DNA from 4 places in the Clostridium isatidis genome. Region 1 is predicted to be linked to each of the others. Evidence: riboswitches for the same ligand, from Rfam matches in the RefSeq annotation. Region 1 holds a riboswitch; each other region holds the start of a gene.
The links. A riboswitch is a leader RNA that binds a small molecule or an ion and turns the genes downstream of it on or off. The one in region 1 is predicted to bind S-adenosylmethionine.
Positions count from the first base shown of each region.

Region 1 (5,080 bases):
CCGTATGCATATTTTTTAGAGCTTACACTATAACTTCCATCTACATAAACATGCAAACAATCCTCTGGATAATTATCTACACCTTTTTTAAAGATTTGACTTCCTTTATTTAAAAAGTTCTCAGCTTCTTTTATATCTTCAAAACTTTTATACTTTGCTCCCTTAACCCCTTTAACATATTTCAAACATTCGTCCCAGGTCTTAACTATTAGATTTTCTATTTTCTTATCATTTTCGAAATCATATCCTTCTTTTATAGCATAAACTTTCTTTCCCATAATATCTTCCTCTCTTTATAATGTACAATATACATTATTTTAGATTGTTGAAATTTCTTCTATAAACCTATATATTTTTTCTACATTCCTTGCACCAGTTAAATTTACAGCATATTCTACTAAAGTTTTTAAAGTTATTATTATATCATTCTTTCCTTGCCAATTTTCTAATATAACCACTATTGGAACATCATCTATTAATTTATTTAAGGTAAAAATTATAACTCCTATATCATCAATATTTCCTATAAAAGGTATATTATCTGGAATTATATCTGTTGGAAAAGATATATAAGCTATTGCAGCTGAAATTACTAATTTTGTTTTAATTGGAACTCTTTTATCTTTAAGTAATCTATAAATTAAAGCCAGCATATCAGGTATTATAAACAAGTATTCCTTAAAAGGCTTTATCTTTTCTGGTAATTTGTTCTCAAATATTCTTCTCCCCTTTGTATAGATATCCTCTACTTTTGCTACTTCCTTAATTTCTTCTTCATAATCTTCTTCCTCTGCTTCTTCTAACAGCTTTACATCCTCTTCCTTATTATCTTTTTTTAAAGTTCCTTCTATTGATATTTCAATGTTATTAGCTTCTACATATAAAGTATCTTCATTTACATTTATATTAGTAACATCAAAATCAACATATGGTACATCTTTTAAAATATATTTTAAATCAATTATTACTTTCCCATCTAAATATTTTATTCCTTTTTCTTCAATAGCCCTTAAAGCAAATTTTAAAGCTGCCTTTCTTATAAAGGATATAATTTTAATTTTGGAAAGCTTAAAATCCACTAATTCTCCCTCAATAATTCCATTATCTACTCTTTTTAATTTCACACTCCCTGTAAAGTCCACTGTTACTATCTTTTTAAAACTTCCCTTAATTATAATATTCTCATTAATATCTATTTCAGAAACTTTTAATCCTTCTACTTTAACAAATTCATTTATAATACTTAATAAATCTTTCCCTTTTAAACCAATTTTAACTTCTGATATATTCATTTTCCCCTCCAAATTGTTAATATTCTATTTAAATTTCTACAGGAATTATTTAATCATTAATATTATTATAATGTATTTTTTAAAATAAAAAACTTTAATTTTAAAAAAATATAACGGGGACTAGCCCCGTTATATTATAATATCAAAATTTTCAGCTCAATGAAAATCCCCCAAAATTGTCAATTGTCCATTGTCAACTATTCCTTACTCTTTAGGGTAAGGAACAAGATGAACTCCTTTTATCCCTATTCTTTGTAACCTTTTCATTTCTTCTTCTGCATCTTGGTATTTTTTATAATATCCAACACATACTCTCCAACCTTCTCTTGTTGGAATTTTTCTATTCATTTTAGGTATGTCTAATAGTACTTTATCTACAAATGCTAAGCAAGCCTTAGCAACCATATAACCATACTTTTTACTATCAAAGTTCTTTTCTACTTCTTCATTTGATAAAAATTCAGCTTCTATAATTACAGCCGGCATATTAGTTTCCCTTAATTCAATATAGCTGGCTTCCTTTATCCCTCTATCCTTAGATCTTAAGTTTGCAACAATCTCAGCTTTTATAAGACTTGCCAGTTCTTCTGCCTTGCTTCCTTTTTCATATATAAAAACTTCTGTTCCAGTTACTAAAGGATCAACAAAGGAATTCATATGAAAGCTTATAAAATAATCTGCTCCCCAATCATTTGCTATTTTAGCTCTATCTTTATAACTTAAATAAACATCAGATGCTCTTGTCAGTAAAACTGTTTCACCATTCTTCTCTAATAATCTCATGGCTTCATAGGCAGCTTCTAAATTTATATCTGCTTCTCTTCTATTGTTTTTTCCAACTGCTCCAGCATCACATCCGCCATGACCTGCGTCTAGTACCCACTTTGCCAAGCTTTTTCCTCCTTATTAAAGTGCTATGTAAAATCATATTCCATAATTCAGTATATTAATTTTACTTTTACTTGGTTACAAATTAAAAAATTAACACTTCTAAGAAGGAAATAGCAATCTTTACAATTGTCAATTATCCATTTTATTTAAGATATCCTTATATTAAAATACCGGAAGCACAGACCCATTATAATTATCTTCTATAAATTTTTTAACTTTATCTGAAGTCAAAATTTTTGTTAAATCTTTAATTTTTTGACTATTTTCATTTCCTTTTTTTACAGCAATAACATTATGATATTTTTTTGAAGCTTCTGTAGTAGCATCTTCTAAATATAAAGCATCCTTTGCTGGACTTAAACCTGCTTCTAAGGCATAGTTACCATTAATAACTGCTATAGCTACTTCTTCTAAAACTCTTGGTAGTTGAGCTGCCTCTAATTCTTCAAATTCAAGATTTTTTGGATTTTCCACAATATCCTTAGGTGTAACTAATTCTGCTTCTTTAAGCTTTATCAATCCTGCACTTTCTAATAATCTTAATGATCTTGCTTCATTTGATGGATCATTTGGAACTGCCACCCTAGCTCCATCTTTTAGCTCATCTAAGCTTTTAATATTAGCTGAATATATTCCTATTGGTTCTAAATGAACTCCTTTAGTATAAGTTAAATCATATCCTTTTCCTTCATTTGTCTCCTCTAAATAAGGAATAGTTTGAAAGTAATTTGCATCCAAGTCTCCATCAGCTAAAGCTGTATTTGGAGTAACATAATCTGTATATTCTATTACTTCTACTGTATAGCCCTTAGCTTCAAGATCTGGTTTTATTGCATTTACTATTTCTGCATGAGGTACTGGTGTAACCCCGATTTTTATTGTTTTATCTTCTTCTTTTGCTTTATTTCCTTCTGAAGCACCTGCATTTCCACAACCTATTAATCCTATTGATAATATACCTGTTAATAATAATGAAAGAATTCTTCTTTTTCTCATTTATAATACCTCCTAAAATTTTAGATTATTCAAGAATTTAATAAAAATGCACTTGAGAATAAACCTCAAGTGCATAAAAACACAGAAAATTTATTCCCTTATCTCTCAGCTACAGCTGCAGGATTTAGCACCAAACTAACAAGAGTTACTTTTCTCTTATTATAGGTTGCCGGGTTTCATAGGGCCAGTCCCTCCACCTCTCTTGATAAGAAAGAAAATATTTAGTTTTATATATTATTAAAATGATGGGATTACTGAACCAGCATATTTTTCTTCAATAAATTTCTTAGCTGTTTCTGATGTTAAAGCTTCTGTTAAAGCTTTAATTTTTTCATCATTTTCAGTTCCCTTTCTAACTGCTAATACATTTCTATAATTTTCTGCTGCTTCTGCATCCTTATCTTCTAAAACTAAAGCATCTTTTGCTGGATTTAAATTAGCTTCTAAAGCATAATTACTATTTATTACTGCTAAATCAACTTCTTCTAATACTCTTGGTAATTGAGCTGCTTCAAGTTCTTCAAATTCTAAATTTTTAGGATTTTCAGTAATATCCTTAACAGTAACTAATTCACCATCTGCAATTTTTATTAAGCCTGCTTTTTCTAATAATCTTAAAGCTCTTGCTTCATTTGATGGATCGTTAGGAACTGCTACTCTAGCTCCTTCTTTTAATTCATCTAAATTTTTAATTGTATTTGAATATGCTCCCATTGGCTCTAAGTGAATAGCTTTTGTATAAGTTAAATCTAGACCTTTTCCTTCATTTGTTTCATTTAAGTATGCTATATGTTGGAAGTAGTTTGCATCTAAATCTCCATCTGCTAAAGCAGTGTTTGGAGTAACATAATCAGTATATTCTACGATTTCAAGAGTATATCCTTTAGCTTCAAGATCTCCTTTTATTGCATTTAATATTTCTGCATGAGGTACTGGAGTAGCCCCTACTGTTATTGTTTTATCTTCTCCACCAGTTGTTGTTTTTTCATCTGAAGCTTTAGTTTGTCCACATCCTATTAATCCTAAAGCTAAAACTCCTGTTAATACTAATGATAATATTCTTTTTCTTTTCATATATATTGCCCCCTTAAATTTATTATTTTTTAATTTATTAGTTTATTATTAAGATAATTTTTTATATAAATTATTACCTAAAGATTGTAAGCCTTGAACTATTATAATTAATAGTATTACTGTTACAATCATTACATCAGTTTCATATCTTTGATAGCCATATCTTATAGCTACATCACCAAGTCCGCCTGCACCCACTGATCCAGCCATTGCAGAATATCCAATTATATTGATTACGGTTAATGTTAAACCTGATATTATGGAAGGAACTGCCTCCTTTATCATAACTTTAAAAATTATTTGTGCATTTGAAGCTCCAAAGCTTTTTGCTGCTTCTATAACGCCTGGATCAACTTCCTTTAGGGATGCTTCTATTATTCTTGCAACAAAAGGTGCTGCTGCTATTGTTAGTGGAACTATTGCAGCTGCTGTTCCTGTTGATCTTCCAACAATTGTTCTTGTTAAAGGAATAATAACTACTATCAAAATTATAAAAGGAAAACTTCTTAAAACATTTATTATCGCGTCTAAAATTTGATATACTGTCCTATTTTCCTTTAAGCCTTTAGGTGAGGTTAAAACTAATATAATTCCTAGTATTGAACCTAAAATTACTGCAAATAATGTAGAGAAAAATACCATTACAATGGTGTCATATATGGCTGGTAATAAAATTTCTGACATTAGTTAATCACCTCCAAAATTATATTTTTCTTTTCTAAATACTCTATAACCTTAATTTGATCTTTTTCATCTATATTTATTACTAAACTTCCAAGAACATTGTCTCTAAATTTCTCTAATTTTCCCCAAACTATTGAAAAATC
Region 1 covers NZ_CP016786.1:2,144,285-2,149,364, forward strand. Annotated here, with positions in the region: gene BEN51_RS10110 (ribonuclease H1 domain-containing protein) at 1-278, opposite strand, end outside; gene BEN51_RS10115 (YkvA family protein) at 318-1,292, opposite strand; gene BEN51_RS10120 (N-acetylmuramoyl-L-alanine amidase family protein) at 1,497-2,183, opposite strand; gene BEN51_RS10125 (MetQ/NlpA family ABC transporter substrate-binding protein) at 2,346-3,179, opposite strand; SAM riboswitch class I at 3,275-3,391, opposite strand; gene BEN51_RS10130 (MetQ/NlpA family ABC transporter substrate-binding protein) at 3,417-4,253, opposite strand; gene BEN51_RS10135 (methionine ABC transporter permease) at 4,302-4,937, opposite strand; gene BEN51_RS10140 (methionine ABC transporter ATP-binding protein) at 4,937-5,080, opposite strand, start outside.

Region 2 (5,080 bases), 1.1 Mb from region 1:
CCAGTTTTAAATAAACTTTGCGGAAGTGGCTCAATGGTAGAGCGTCACCTTGCCAAGGTGAACGTTGCGGGTTCGAGTCCCGTCTTTCGCTCCAAAATAAAGACTTCTAAAGTCTAATTAATTAGATTTTAGAAGTTTTTTATATATAAAATTACATATTGTTTTATTATGAATAATATTTCTGAAAAATAAAATACTATTAATAATAGAAGAATTCACATATTATAATGTGAATTCTTTTTTATGCAAATCTATATTAATATTTAAATTGTTTAGTCTAAATTAACCAATATTTATATTGTGAAAAAGGCGCTCTAATTCTAATTCTTGAAGCATACTTTTGGAATATAGTTTGCCTCCCATTAATTTTGTTATTAGTTCAATTTTTGAGTAGCCTTCTTTATACATCTTAAGGTCTTTAACTATTTTTTTTAAAGTAGACTTTGGTATTTCTAAAATAATAGAAAGTTCCTTAAATGTATAGTAATCTTTTGGTAAAAGGCTGAAAAGTTTTTCTTGAAGCTCTAGCTTATATTTTAAATCTGTTTCTAAAGAGTTGTGGGGGCCTAGTTTTCCTCTATGGTGGTAATTACAAAGATATTTATAATTTAGTTTAATATCATAACCACCTTCATGTTTATGAACTATATGATGAATATCAGCCTTTGATCCACAAATTTCACAGTGGTGCAAATTCACGCCTCCCTTATATATATCCTTAATATTATTATAAAATAAACCTTTATTTTATTCAAATAGAGGATTATGGTTAAAATAATAATATTAAGAAAATTTAGAAAATAAATTTTTATTAATATCTTGAAAACGATTGTTACATGGTGTAATAAACTATATAATATAAATATAGATAATATATTATATTATGGTAATGAAGAAAGGGTGATAGAGTGAGGCATAATTACGATTCCTTCGATTATTGGGAAGAACTGATAGATAAAAACAAAACTTTGAGAGGTCATATGTTTATGGATTCGTTACCAAATAAGGATACAATTTATATTCATACCCTAGTTTTTGGAAAAAACAACGGAATTGATAATACATGGAGCTACTTTCCTGATATAAAGACTTTATTAGGATATATACAATATTCATTTTTACAAGAAGCCTTTTATAAGTGGATATATGGAAAGGAAAAATTAATTGTTAATGTACCTAATATAAGAGTAGAAAAAATAATTTCTGATGCAGAAAAGAATAAAAAGCTGACAAAAGAAGAAGCAGATAATATGAGAAGAGAAATAAATATGATAAAATCTTGCTGGTCTTTACCAAAAAATAAAATCTTTGCAAGGTTAAAAAAATTTAGTCGAGATTTTAATAAAACCTGGGTTGGAGATAATAGAGAGTTTTTATATTTAAAGATATTTAATAGTCCTATCGAATTAGGAGATTTCGTGATAAACTCCAATTATATAATTAGAGGAAATGAATTTGAAAAAGTAGTTGGGGTTACTATTGATGAATGGAAGGAAATATGTAGAAAAGCAGAAACTGATAAAACTTACGGCGAGAAATTTAGAAATATTTTAGCAAAATCTCTTACAGATGTAGTATAAAAATATAGAAATTTCTTATTGACAGAATTATTTTTCTAGTATTATAATAATATTTGTCAATAAGATTTGCGGGTGTAGCTCAATGGTAGAGCCCTTGCCTTCCAAGCAAGTTACGTGAGTTCGATTCTCATCACCCGCTCCATTTTGTGCCATTAGCTCAGTTGGTAGAGCACCTGACTCTTAATCAGGGTGTCCAGGGTTCGACCCCCTGATGGCGCACCAGATTAAAAAAGAGAGATTAACCTAGGTTAATCTCTCTTTTTAGTTTGTACTAAAGAATTCGTAATTCATATTTAAGCATTAAACTACTGAGTAATAGCCACCAAACTGTGTATTATTTACTGTGTATTGTGAATTGAAAGGTGCTGTATACTTTTCCTTATTGACATTATAAGTCTAAGTTGATACTATATTAATGCAAAATTTAAGAACTTATCAAGAGCGGTGGAGGGACTGGCCCTGAGAAACCCAGCAACCGAGAATCTTAATGATTCTTAAGGTGCTAAATCCTGCAGGAGATCCTGGAAGATAAGGAGTTTATTATAACTTTTTATAAGGAAATGAGCTTCTGTATTCTTGCAGAAGTTTTTTTGTTTTTTAATAACTTTAAGTAATTGGGGCTATATATTATTTTGAAGGAGAGGAAGAAGCCTTGGAAAATAAGAGTAATGGGTTTGCGTTAGTGCCATTAGGAGTATTTATAGTAATTTATTTAGGAATATCTATAGTAGCAAAAAGTTTTTATGCTGTATCAGTAATTATTCCTTTTTTAGCAGCAGCATTAACTGCTTTATTAATGAATAGGAAGGAAAAGCTTGATAAAAAAATAGAGATCTTCTGCAAAGGGGCAGGAGATATAAATATTTTATTAATGATATTAATATTTATATTAGCAGGTGCCTTTGCCCAGGTAGCCAAAGATATGGGAGCAGTAGATTCTACTGTTAATTTAGGTCTTTATTTACTTCCAAGCAGTTTATTAATACCAGGGATATTTATTATTGGGTGTTTTATTTCCTTATCTATAGGGACTTCAATGGGAACAATAGTTGCTTTAGTACCAATAGCAATTGGAATAGCCGATAAAACTGGAATATCAACATCTTTATCTGTGGGGGCAGTAGTCTGTGGGGCTATGTTTGGTGACAATCTTTCCGTAATATCTGATACAACTATTGCTGCAACTAAGACTCAAGGTTGTGAGATGAAGGATAAATTTAAAATGAACTTTTTAATAGTTCTTCCAGCTGCAATAATTACTACAATTATATTTATAATTTTAACAAGAAATACAGCAGTAATAAATTTAGATTCTTTGGAGTTTAATATATTTAAAATATTACCATATATTGTAGTAATAATAACATCCTTAATAGGATTAAACGTAATAATAGTTTTGTTGCTTGGATTAGGACTTTCAGGATTAATGGGTATTATAGTTGGAAGTTTTGATATAATAGGTCTTTTTAATTCAATATCTAATGGGATATCATCAATGAGTGAGCTTATTATAATTTCATTACTTATTTCAGGAACTATAGAAATAATAAAGTTTAATGGTGGAATAGATTTTATTCTTAATAAGGGACTAAGAAATTTTAAAAGCAAAAGAGGAGCAGAATATGGAATTGCAGTTTTGACGGGCTTGGTAGATATTTGTACTGCAAATAATACAATTGCAATAGTAACAGTAGGACCGATAGCTAAAGATATTTCAAATGAATTTGACTTAGATGCAAAAAGAGTTGCAGGTATTATGGATATCTTTTCTTGTGGCTTTCAGGGAGTTATACCATATGGAGCCCAATTGTTATCAGCAGCAGGTCTTGCGGCAATATCACCCTTTGAAATAATGCGGTTTTTATTTTATCCATATTTAATGCTGGTTAGTGCAATTATATTTATATATTTTCATTGGAAAAATAAAAAATAATCTTGTACATAATTAATAATGTAAATCTTAAAATAGAGGAAAACTACCTTAAAGTAGTTTTAAGAAATGCAAAAAAGGAGCTGTTGAAGGTCAATATCATTAAGATATTAATCTGCGACACTCCTTTAATTTTAATATAGATTTTCAATTATTAATTGTCAATTGAAAAAAGCATGGCAATGCTATTTGCCGCAATTCCTTCTCCACTTCCTGTAAAGCCAAGGCCTTCTTCAGTTGTAGCTTTAACATTTATCTGATCTATATCTATTTCAAGAGTTCTTGCTATGTTTTTCCTCATGGTTTCAATATAAGGAAGCATTTTAGGTTTTTGAGCAATTATAGTTGCATCTATATTACCAATTTTATAACCTTTGTTTTTTATTAATATTCCAACTTCTTTTAAAAGAGTAAGGCTAGAGATACCTTTAAATCTTTCATCAGTATCAGGAAAATGTTTGCCTATGTCTCTAAGAGCTGCAGCGCCTAATAAAGAATCGCATATTGCATGTAATAATACATCTGCATCAGAATGACCAAGTAGTCCTTTTTCATAAGGAATATTTACACCACCAATAATAAGCTCTCTATTATCTACTAATTTATGGACATCATATCCTAAACCTATTCGCATATTACCACCTCTAAAATTTTATTTAGGACTATTTTACCATAAATTAATATATAATATTAGACTTTAGTGATGTTATATTATTTTTTTAAAAAAGGATTCGTTGTTATAAAAGTCTCTTTCCTTTCTGCTGAGTATTTTATCTTTTATAATTTTTAATAAATATTGCATTCTATATATATAATACATAGGCTTAGATTTTATTCTTTTGCGTTTAAAAAGGAAATCAACATAAATTATTTTTTTATTCATAAAATACTCCTAAATATTAATAGTCTAAAATATCCAAACTTATTAAAATACAAAATCCTTTATGATATAATATATGTTAAAATAGCCTAAAAGTTTATTGGAGGTAAAGGATTGAGGGAAGGAATTAGAAGAGCAATCGGGGTTATTTTAATAATTATAGGTATAACCATAATTGTATCCATTATTTATAGGAAAATTGAAACAGCAAAAAAGCAGGAAGAGCTTAAAAATATTTTAGAAGAAGTAATAAATGAAGGCATAGCTTCATCAGAGAATGAGGATGCTAGTTTTACTGTAGGTGAAGGGTACAAGCCAATAGGGTTATTAGAAATACCTAGTATAAATTTATCTCAAGGAATAGTTGAAGGAATAACAGATGATATTCTTTTGTATTATTTAGGGCATTTTGAGGGTTCTGCAATGCCTGGAGAAAGAGGAAATTTTGCAGTTGCAGGACATAGAGTTTCAGATTATTCAGAGGCCTTTGTTAATTTGTATAAAACAAAAGCTGGAGATGAAATAATAGTAAAGGCAAAAGGTAAAAAATATATCTATGAAGTGACGGATAATTTTATTGTTCAACCAGATAGAGTTGAAGTATTAGATGATACCAAAGATGCAACAATAACATTAATAACATGCACAGTTGGTGCTAAAGAAAGAGTTGTAGTTAAAGGAAAGTTAATT
Region 2 covers NZ_CP016786.1:350,520-355,599, forward strand. Annotated here, with positions in the region: tRNA gene BEN51_RS01755 (tRNA-Leu) at 1-3, shown strand, start outside; tRNA gene BEN51_RS01760 (tRNA-Gly) at 20-94, shown strand; gene BEN51_RS01765 (HNH endonuclease signature motif containing protein) at 283-693, opposite strand; gene BEN51_RS01770 (hypothetical protein) at 909-1,580, shown strand; tRNA gene BEN51_RS01775 (tRNA-Gly) at 1,649-1,722, shown strand; tRNA gene BEN51_RS01780 (tRNA-Lys) at 1,727-1,802, shown strand; SAM riboswitch class I at 2,010-2,115, shown strand; gene BEN51_RS01785 (Na+/H+ antiporter NhaC family protein) at 2,233-3,513, shown strand; gene ispF (2-C-methyl-D-erythritol 2,4-cyclodiphosphate synthase) at 3,665-4,144, opposite strand; gene BEN51_RS01795 (class D sortase) at 4,505-5,080, shown strand, end outside.
Region 2: linked by a shared signal. The riboswitch ahead of BEN51_RS01785 (Na+/H+ antiporter NhaC family protein) and the one ahead of BEN51_RS10125 (MetQ/NlpA family ABC transporter substrate-binding protein) in region 1 are both predicted to bind S-adenosylmethionine.

Region 3 (5,080 bases), 1.0 Mb from region 1:
TGAAAAACTTGAAGAATATATAAGAAATAACTTTGGACATCCTCATCATCAGCAATCTTCTCTTAGCATGGGACCATTAAATAATGGAGGTGTTGTTGACAATTCGGGTAGAGTTTATGGAGTAAGAAATCTAATTGTAGCAGATGCTTCTATTATTCCATTTAGTGTTGATGGAAATACTGCAGCTGCTTCATATTTAGTAGGTTATACAATTGCAAAGGAACTACTAGCTAACGATACTTATGGATATAGAAAAAATTATCCTTACTATCCTATCTATCCTTGGTATATTTGGTGATTTAAAAAAATTAAGCAGGGAACATTCCCTGCTTTTTATTTAATCCCTATAAATAATCATTTTTTTAATATGACATAATCTTTGCTAGAGCAAATATAACAAACTTCCTATCATATTTTAATAGCTTCCTTTAATAATGGTGAAATTTCACCTGAATAATATATTCCTAAAACATGGAGTGCTCTTGTGCAAGCTGTATAAAGAAGAAGCCTTTCTTCTTCGCAGCTATAAACTGTTTCTCCTGCATTATATATAAGTGCTACATCAAATTCTAATCCCTTTGCTAGATAGGCAGGGATTATTAAGGTACCACTAATATATTCATCATCATCCTTCATTATAGCTTTTACCTGAATTTTATCTTTTAGATAATCAAAAACTTTCTTTGCTTCTTTAATGTTTTTTGTTATAATACCTATTGATTTAAATCCCTTTTCTTTAAACACCTTTATATCCTCAATTAATTTTTCTTTTATATCTTCTTCTCTTGAGAGATTTATAATAAAAGGTTTTTCCCCACTTCTTTCTACATATTCATCATTAATTTCTTTATTTAAAATTTTTCTTGCAAACTTTGTAATTTCCATTGTAGACCTATAACTTTTAGTTAAATTTATCAAGCAAGTTTTATCCTTTTGAAAAATATGGTCAATATTATTATAACAACCTAAATTCATATAAGGATTTATTGATTGTTGTAAATCTCCAAGAATAGTCATATTGGCAGATTTAAAAATATTGGTTAATATTTCATATTGTAAAGGTGTATAATCCTGAGCTTCATCAATAATTATATATTTTATTTCAGAAGTTCCAGAAACATCTCCCATTGCAACCTTTAAATAAAGTAAAGCAATTTGATCCTCATAATTCAATTCTTTATTTTTTAATTTATTAAGTGTATAGAATTTAATTTCTTCAATATTTGGTCCCTTATAAAAATTCTTAAATTTTTCAAAAAGCTCTTTATAAATATCTAATAAATCGAATTTTGTTATTCTATCTATCTCATTATATGCCTCTAACATTTGATCTTTAGCAATAGCTCTACTTTGTTTCTTAATTTCTTTTTCACTTGTATAATAATCAGAAGTTTCAAGTACATTAGCCGCTTCTTCTATTAGTTCTTTTTCATAAGCCTCCAAAAGAAATATTATCCTATTCTTTATTTTATCCAGCCTTCTCTTTATAGGCATATTATTATAGTCCTTATTAAACAATTCTTCTATTTCTTTGGAAGATATTATCATCTTATCATTTACAATTATATCCTTAAAATCTCTATTCTTTTTTTCTAGATAAGAAACATATTCTTTTAATATATTAATAAATTCCAAAGAAGATTTAAATCTAATATTTATAATTCTTGTCTCATAAATATTTAAATCTTTATAACTAAAAATATACTCCATCATATTACAGTAATCTTCTTTTTTAAATTCATCTCCTAAAGCTTTATTCATAAACTCCTTAAAAGTAGTTTGATACATATTTTCTTCCCCAAGCTGTGGCAATACATTAGAAATATATTCATTAAAAATATCATTAGGAGAAAATATTACTATATTTCGTGAATTTATTTTTTCTCTATATTTATATAAGAGATAAGCTATTCTATGTAAAGCTACAGATGTTTTCCCACTTCCAGCAGGACCTTGAACAATAAGATTCTTGTATTCTTCATTACGAATTACTTGATTTTGCTCTCTTTGAATAGATGTTACTATTGATTTCATTTTATTATCTGTGCTCTTAGCTAAAATCTCTTGTAACACATCATCTTCTATATTAATATCACTATCAAACATGTATTCAATTTTCCCATTATTAATTTTATATTGCCTCTTTAAGATTATCTTTCCATTAATTATTCCTTCAGGGGATTTATATTTTCCTTCTCCAATTTCATATTCATAAAACATGCTTGAAACCGGTGCTCTCCAATCATATACTAAAAAATCAAATTCCTCATTAATAAGATTAGAAATTCCTATATAAAACTTTTCAGCTTTATCATTGTCATGCTCAATAAAATCCATTCTCCCAAAATAAGGTGATAATAGCATTTGTTCATATTTTTCTTCCATTTGTCTTGTAAATTCATGATTTCTTTTTTGCATTTTAGTTGAATTGATAAATTGCATAAAATCTACAACTTGATCTAATCCATTATTTATGGCAACTGAACCGATATTATCCCACATTTCTTTATGAGTTTCTATATATTCCTTTTTAAAACGCTCTTTATAATTGCGCTTTTCATTTAGCTGTTTTCTAACTTCAGTAAGGACTTTTTGAAGCCACTCCTTTTCAGCAAACCATTCAGAATTATTATTCAAATAAATCACTCCCCTTAATAGATTAATTTTATAAAAAAGTTATTGACATTGTTTTTTGCAAGATGTATAATATAATTAGGGAATTATATTATATCTCATAAAATGTTGATATCTGTTTTATGTTATCACTTTTATTTTTTTTGTCAATAATTAAAACCATTTGCATTTTTGCAAATGGTTTTTTTATAATAATATATTAACTATCCTTACAAACATAATATTTTAACCAATTTGAAAATAATAAATTGGCATGTGCTCTCCATCTTACAATAGGTTCACTATTAGGATCATTCTTAGAAAAATAATTCTTTGGTATATCTATATTAATACCTTTTGATTTATCTCTTTCATATTCTTGCTTTAAAGTATTAGAATCATATTCAGAATGGCCAGTGGCAAAAATTTGTTTTCCATTATTAGCATAAGCAAGATATACTCCAGCCTCCTCTGATTCTGATAAAATAGTAAGTCCTGGAACCTTATAAATATCTTCTTTTAAAATATCTGTATGTCTTGAATGAGGCACATAAAACTCATCATCAAAACCCCTTAATAAACTAGCACTCTTATCATTTACTTTATGCGAGAAAATACCAAATAATTTCTTATCTAAAGGATATTTAGGAATACCAAAATGATAATATAGGCCAGCTTGGGCTCCCCAACATATATGAAAAGTTGAAGTAACATTTTCTACTGAATAACTCATTACCTCTTTTAGTTCCTCCCAGTAATCTACCTCCTCAAATTCTAAATGTTCAATTGGTGCCCCTGTTATTATAAATCCATCAAATTTTTCATTTTTTATTTCCTTGAAATTTCTATAAAAGTTTAGGAGGTGTTCTTTAGGAGTATTTTTACACTTATGCTCCTTAATATAAATAAGCTCAACTTCTACATTTATATCAGTATTTGCAAGAAGTCTTAAAAGTTGAGTTTCTGTGTTAATTTTTGTAGGCATCAAATTTAAAATTCCTATCTTAATAGTCTTTAAATCATTATTGAATTTCTCCTTATATATAACAGGAAGCTTTTCATTTGTAAGAATTTTAGCTGCTGGTAAGCCTTCTGGAATAATTACTGGCATAATTTCTCTCCTTTCCTACGCTATTTATTATAAGAATAAATAAAAAACCACTTCTTAAAATAAGAAGTGGAAAAACCAAATTCCAAAAATATATTAAAATTTTTCTATCACTTCTTATCTTTCAGGAAAACTCCTGCTGGAATTAGCACATTTCTATCTTAATTAGACAGCTGTTGCTGGGTTTCATAGGGCCAGTCCCTCCACCACTCTTGATAAGATTTAAGATTGTTTAGTTTGGATTAATTTTACTTTAATAAAAATACATTGTCAATATCTATTTAACATCATATTTACAAATCCTTTAACTTTCCTTTTTTCTTTAACTTTTCTAATAATTCATTTGGATTATCATTTATAATAAGATTTTTAGGAAAATCTATAGATTGAAGCATTTCAATAGCCTCCGAAAATTCTCCAATTTTAGTACAGAAATGGGCATCACTATTAATAACAATCCTTGCATTATGTAACTTACATAATAAAGCTATTTTTTTACAATTTGTAAAACTTCCTGGTCTAGAAGTAGTAAAGGAACTATTATTTATTTCAATTAATACATCATTTTCTTTTGCACATATCACTATTTCTTCATAATCAACTGGAACAGCTGGATTTCCTAAATGACCTATTATATCAATTTTACCTCTTTTTATTGCGTTAACAAAAGCTCTCGTATTTTCCTCTACATTTCCTACATTATATACTTCAGTATGTATACTCCCAATTACAATATCGAGTTTATCTAACATAGAATCTTCCATATCCAAATTACCATCATAATCCATTATATTAGCTTCAACGCCATACAGCATGGTAACTCCAAAAAGTTCTCTAGGTAAGACTCTGTAATTTGAAAAATACCAAATATGAGGTGAACCAGGCATAGTAATTCCATGTTCTGTAGTTCCTAAAACTTTAATTCCCTTCTCAGAAGCTGCTTTAGCATTTTCCATTAAGCTTGAATAAGCATGTCCACTAGCTATTGTATGAGTATGAACATCTAACTTAAATTTCATTTTATCACCCTTTATAATATATATTATCTTTATCAATTACTATTTAATAATATCATTAATTTTTCAAATTGCAACTTGCACCTTATTAATATTTATTATTATTAAAATCTTGATTTTTTTGATAAACTATAATTTATTTTATTATTTATTATCATTTACGAGGATATTGTTTAAGTGTATATATTTTGCTTACTCTCATTTTATAACGACTTATAATTATTACAACCAAAACTTTAAATAAAATAATAAAGAACAATAGTAAATTTAAATATAAATTTTCCTATTGTTCTTTGTTATATTTTTATATTTTATACCGTTATCTCTGCTTCTTCTCCTAATA
Region 3 covers NZ_CP016786.1:1,102,417-1,107,496, forward strand. Annotated here, with positions in the region: gene BEN51_RS05210 (GMC family oxidoreductase) at 1-298, shown strand, start outside; gene helD (RNA polymerase recycling motor HelD) at 409-2,637, opposite strand; gene BEN51_RS05220 (homoserine O-succinyltransferase) at 2,834-3,724, opposite strand; SAM riboswitch class I at 3,836-3,943, opposite strand; gene BEN51_RS05225 (phosphatase) at 4,015-4,740, opposite strand; gene purB (adenylosuccinate lyase) at 5,049-5,080, opposite strand, start outside.
Region 3: linked by a shared signal. The riboswitch ahead of BEN51_RS05220 (homoserine O-succinyltransferase) and the one ahead of BEN51_RS10125 (MetQ/NlpA family ABC transporter substrate-binding protein) in region 1 are both predicted to bind S-adenosylmethionine.

Region 4 (5,080 bases), 670 kb from region 1:
GATCTTATAATGTCACCACATAAAAAATATGTAAGACCATTAATTTCTGCATTAAAAGAATTAGAAATTGAACTGATAGCACCATCTCACGGATATGTATTAGATCAAAATATAGAAAAATATATCAGTATATATGATGAGAGAAGTAGGCAAACTAAGAAAGGAAAAAAAGCTGCTATAGTATATACAACAATGACAAATTCAACAAAAGCTATTGCAGAGAAGTTTAAGAAGGATCTTGAAGCTGAAGATATAGAAGTAGCTATATTTAATGCTGATAAGAGCGAAGAAAGTGATATTATAGAAGCCATTAGAAATTCAGATGCATTGCTATTTGGTACTTCAACAAGATATGGTGATTTAATAGGATCCATTGAAAATATTTTAAAGAAGTTAAAGGATATGAATTTAGAAGGTAAAGTAGCTGCTGCATTTGGCTCCTTTGGATGGAGTGGAGAACCTATAGAAATAATTCAGGATTACTTAAATGAAACTAATGCAAAGGTATTAAGCACTTCCTCAATAATAAAGTCTACTGGTATGATTGAAGTTAATTTCCCAGTAAGAGTAAGATTCTCTCTTAATGAAGAATCTAAGAAGGATGTAGAAAAGGCAGCAGATTATATAAGTTCAATATTATAAAATATAGCATTGCAAATCTAAGGAAAATGTTGTTAAATTAAATTAAATATATTTGATAATATATTTAATAATAGAAAACATTGTAGGAGGTATTGAGCATGAAAAAATTTATATGTGATGTTTGTGGATACATTTATGATCCAGAACTAGGAGATCCAGATAATGGAGTAGAACCAGGAACTTCCTTTGAAGATGTTCCAGAAGATTGGTTATGTCCACTTTGTGGAGTTGGTAAAGACGAATTCTCAGAATTAGAAGAGTAATTAATTTAATGAATTTTGAATTACCATAATAAAAATATAAATGGATTTAAAAACCTCTGATTATTATATATATAATTATCAGAGGTTTTTTGTTTATATTTTATAAGTAAAAATAAATTGACAAGAAATATTGTTAGAGTTATAATTCTCTATAATAAAGGGCTGGTATTGTATATTGGTTAATACTCTAGCCTTCTAAGCTGGAAAGGTGGGTTCACTTCCCACTATTTGCTCCAAATGATGGGATATCGCCAAGTGGTAAGGCACCACATTCTGACTGTGGCATTCGTAGGTTCGAATCCTACTATCCTAGCCAATCTTTATTATTTTTAAATATGTTTTAATTTAAGATGAACAAGTTATTAATAAAAAAATATATTGACAATTTATCAGCTGTAAATATATAATACAAAACAAGTAATCTAAAACTAAATAACTTTTTATCTAAAGACGGAGGGACTGGCCCTGTGAAGTCTAGCAACCAAAATTATTAAGCGAAATTAGGATGATTTTTGGTGCTAAATTCTACAGGTTAACTACGTCTAAAAGATAGAAAGTTTAATGTGTTTATTACACTGCTTTCTTATTTTTTAGGAAAGCAGTTTTTTTATTTTTAAATAAAAAGGAGGGGGAAAGGTGATAGAATTAAAAAATTTATGCAAAAGTTATACTACAAAAGCTGGCAAAGTAGAGGCAGTAAAAGATGTAACACTAAAGATTAATAAGGGAGATATTTATGGAATTATAGGCTTTAGTGGAGCTGGTAAATCGACCCTTGTTAGATGCATAAACCTTCTTGAAAAACCCAATAAAGGACAAGTTATTATAGATGGTAAGAATCTTGTAACTTTATCAAATAAGGAACTTAGGAAAGAAAGAAAAAAGATAGGCATGATATTTCAACATTTTAATCTTATGAAATCAAGAACGGTATTTGAAAATATAGCTTACCCATTAAGGGGGAGTGGATTGTCTAAGGAAGAAATAAGAGGGAAAGTTTTATCTCTATTAAAACTTGTTGAACTGGAGGATAAGGAAAGTGCATATCCATCTCAATTAAGCGGCGGTCAAAAACAAAGAGTGGGAATTGCAAGGGCCTTAGCTAATGATCCAAAGGTTCTACTTTGTGATGAAGCAACTAGTGCCTTAGATCCACAGACAACGAAATCAATACTAAGGCTTTTAAAGGAAGTAAATAAAAAGCTTAATTTAACAATTGTAGTAATAACACATGAAATGCAGGTAGTTAAGGAAATATGTACAAGAGTTGCTGTTATGGAGAAGGGAAGGATAGTGGAGGAAGGAAATATATTTAAAGTATTTTCAGAGCCTAAGCAAGAAATTACAAGAAACTTTATAGAAAGTACATCTATATTAAGCAATATTAATTACCTCATAGAAGACAAATCTTCAGTTGTAGAAATTAGAGAGGATGAGAAAATTTTAAAACTTAAATATCTTGAAAATAGTACAACCGAACCAATAATTTCAATAATATCTAGGGAATTTAATGTGGATGCTAATATTATTTTTGGAAATGTTGAAATAATTGAAGATGCCCCTCTTGGAGGACTTATTGTAATTATAAGAGGAGAAGAAGAGAAAGTCCGAAATGTTATTAAATACCTTGAAGAAAATAATGTGGAAGTTGAGGTGATTAAAGATGGCAGAGTTAGCACAAAAGTTATTGCCTAATGTATTACCGAAAGTAGATGAAATTATTAAAGCTACTGGAGAAACCTTACTTATGATTATAGTAGCAGGTATTATATCTTTTATTGTCGGACTTTTTTTAGGAATTATATTAGTAGTGACAAAGAAAGGGAATATATTAGAAAATGAGCTAATTTACTATATTTTAGAGAAGATAATAAATATAACAAGATCAATACCATTTATTATTTTATTAACATTAGCTATTCCATTAACTAGGGCAATAGTAGGAACAGCAATTGGAACAAAAGGATCAATGATTCCACTAATATTAGGAACAGTACCATTCTTTGTAAGACAAATTGAAAGTGCCTTGTCGGAACTAGATAATGGGGTAATAGAAGCAGCAGAGGCAATGGGATCCTCATATTTTGAAATAATAATTAGAGTCTATTTAAAAGAAAGTATACCAAACATTGTTAGAGCTACAACAATAACCCTTGTTAGTTTAGTCGGATTAACAGCTATGGCAGGAGCAGTAGGGGGAGGAGGGCTTGGAGATTTAGCAATAAGATATGGACATCAAAGATATCAAACAGATGTAACAGTTGTGACAGTAGTAATATTACTTATTCTAGTGAATTTAATTCAATGGGTAGGAAATAAAGTAATAAGTAAAACTACTCATTAAAAAATAATAGCAATAAGCAAAATAGGAAAGGGGAATAATAAAGATGAAAGCAAAAAATTTATTAAATATAATATTATCAGGAGCATTAGTTTTTTTATTAACAGGATGCGCGGGACAAGTATCTAAGGAGGAAAGGCTTGTTAAAATTGGAGTAGTTGGTGAAGATAGTCCCCAATGGAAACCAATAATAGAAAGTTTGGCAGAAGAAGGAGTAACTGTAGAGCTTATTTCCTTCTCAGATTATAGCCAGCCAAACCAAGCTTTAGCAGATGGAGAAATAGATTTAAATGCATTTCAACACTATGCATATTTAAATCAAGATATATCAGATAGAGGATTTGATTTATCAGTTATAGGAGAAACTATAATAGCACCTCTTGGAATTTACTCAAAGAAAATCTCATCTGTTAATGAAATTCCAGCTGGAGGAAAGATTGCAATACCAAGTGATGCAACCAATGGAGGAAGGGCTTTGAAACTTCTAGAGGCAGCAGGGCTTATTAAAGTAGATGAAGCAGCAGGATATACCCCAAACTTGGACGATATAACTGAAAATCCTAAAAAGATAGAAATTATAGAAGTAGAAGCGGCGCAAACACCTAGATTGTTAGAAGATGTTGATGCATCAGTAATAAATGGAGGACATGCAGTTGATGCGGGCTTCATACCAAAAAATGATGCAATTTATTTAGAAGAAGTTAAAGAAGGTAGTGATAATCCATATATAAATGTAATTGTTGCAAGAACAGAAGATAAAGATAATGAGATTTATAAGAAGATTGTAGAAGCTTATAGAACAGATGAAGTTGCTAATATAATAGAAGAGGAGTATAAGGGCTCTTATATCCCAACTTGGAAATAAAGTAAATAAAAATGGGGGCGTTTTAATGACTATAAAAGATTATGTTATAAAAGAAAAGGAATATATAACTTCTTTAAGAAGATATTTTCATCAGCATCCTGAAGAAAGCTTAAAGGAGTATAATACTGCAAATAAAATAGAAGAGGAATTAGATAAATTAAATATTCCTTATCAGAGAATTGGAGAAACTGGGGTTTTAGGAATAATAAAAGGCAAAAAGCCTTCAAATAGAGTATTAGCAATAAGAGCAGATATTGATGCTCTTAAAGTGCCAGATAATAAAGATGAAGGATATAAATCTATAAATAAGGGTTATAATCATGCTTGTGGACATGATGGACATATAGCTAGTCTTCTTGGAGCAGCAAAGATTTTAAAAGGAAGGGAGGAAGATTTAGCTGGAGAAGTAAGATTGTTTTTCCAACAAGCTGAGGAGATTGGACAAGGAGCAAGAATCTTTGTTAAAGAAGGATGTTTAGAGGGCGTAGAAGAAATTCTTGGAGCCCATGTATCATCTGAAATAGATTTGGGGAAAGTATCAGTAACGGCGGGACCATGTTGTGCATCTTGTGATTATTTTAAAATAATAGTTAAAGGAAAAGGTGGGCATGTATCTAAGCCTCACCTATCAATAGATGCCCTATATATAGCAAGTCAGATAGTAATAAATTTACAATCAATAGTGAGCAGGCAGACTGATCCAATTGATACAGTAGTTGTTGGAATAGGACTGATTAAAGGAGGAACTACTTATAATACAGTTGCAGATGAAGTTAGCTTAGAAGGAACAACAAGAACTTTTAATTTAGAATCAAGAGAAAAAACAAACAAAACAGTAGAGAAGATAGCAAAAGATATAGCTTCAATGTATGGAGCAGAGGCTATAGTAGAATTTAGGGATTATGCTGCCCCTCTTGTAAATGATGAAAGAGTTAGTAAGGAAGTTGCTGAACTGGTAAAAGGAATTAT
Region 4 covers NZ_CP016786.1:2,817,762-2,822,841, reverse strand. Annotated here, with positions in the region: gene BEN51_RS13390 (FprA family A-type flavoprotein) at 1-642, shown strand, start outside; gene rd (rubredoxin) at 741-905, shown strand; tRNA gene BEN51_RS13380 (tRNA-Arg) at 1,067-1,141, shown strand; tRNA gene BEN51_RS13375 (tRNA-Gln) at 1,147-1,221, shown strand; SAM riboswitch class I at 1,343-1,461, shown strand; gene BEN51_RS13370 (methionine ABC transporter ATP-binding protein) at 1,542-2,600, shown strand; gene BEN51_RS13365 (methionine ABC transporter permease) at 2,569-3,249, shown strand; gene BEN51_RS13360 (MetQ/NlpA family ABC transporter substrate-binding protein) at 3,293-4,111, shown strand; gene BEN51_RS13355 (M20 metallopeptidase family protein) at 4,137-5,080, shown strand, end outside.
Region 4: linked by a shared signal. The riboswitch ahead of BEN51_RS13370 (methionine ABC transporter ATP-binding protein) and the one ahead of BEN51_RS10125 (MetQ/NlpA family ABC transporter substrate-binding protein) in region 1 are both predicted to bind S-adenosylmethionine.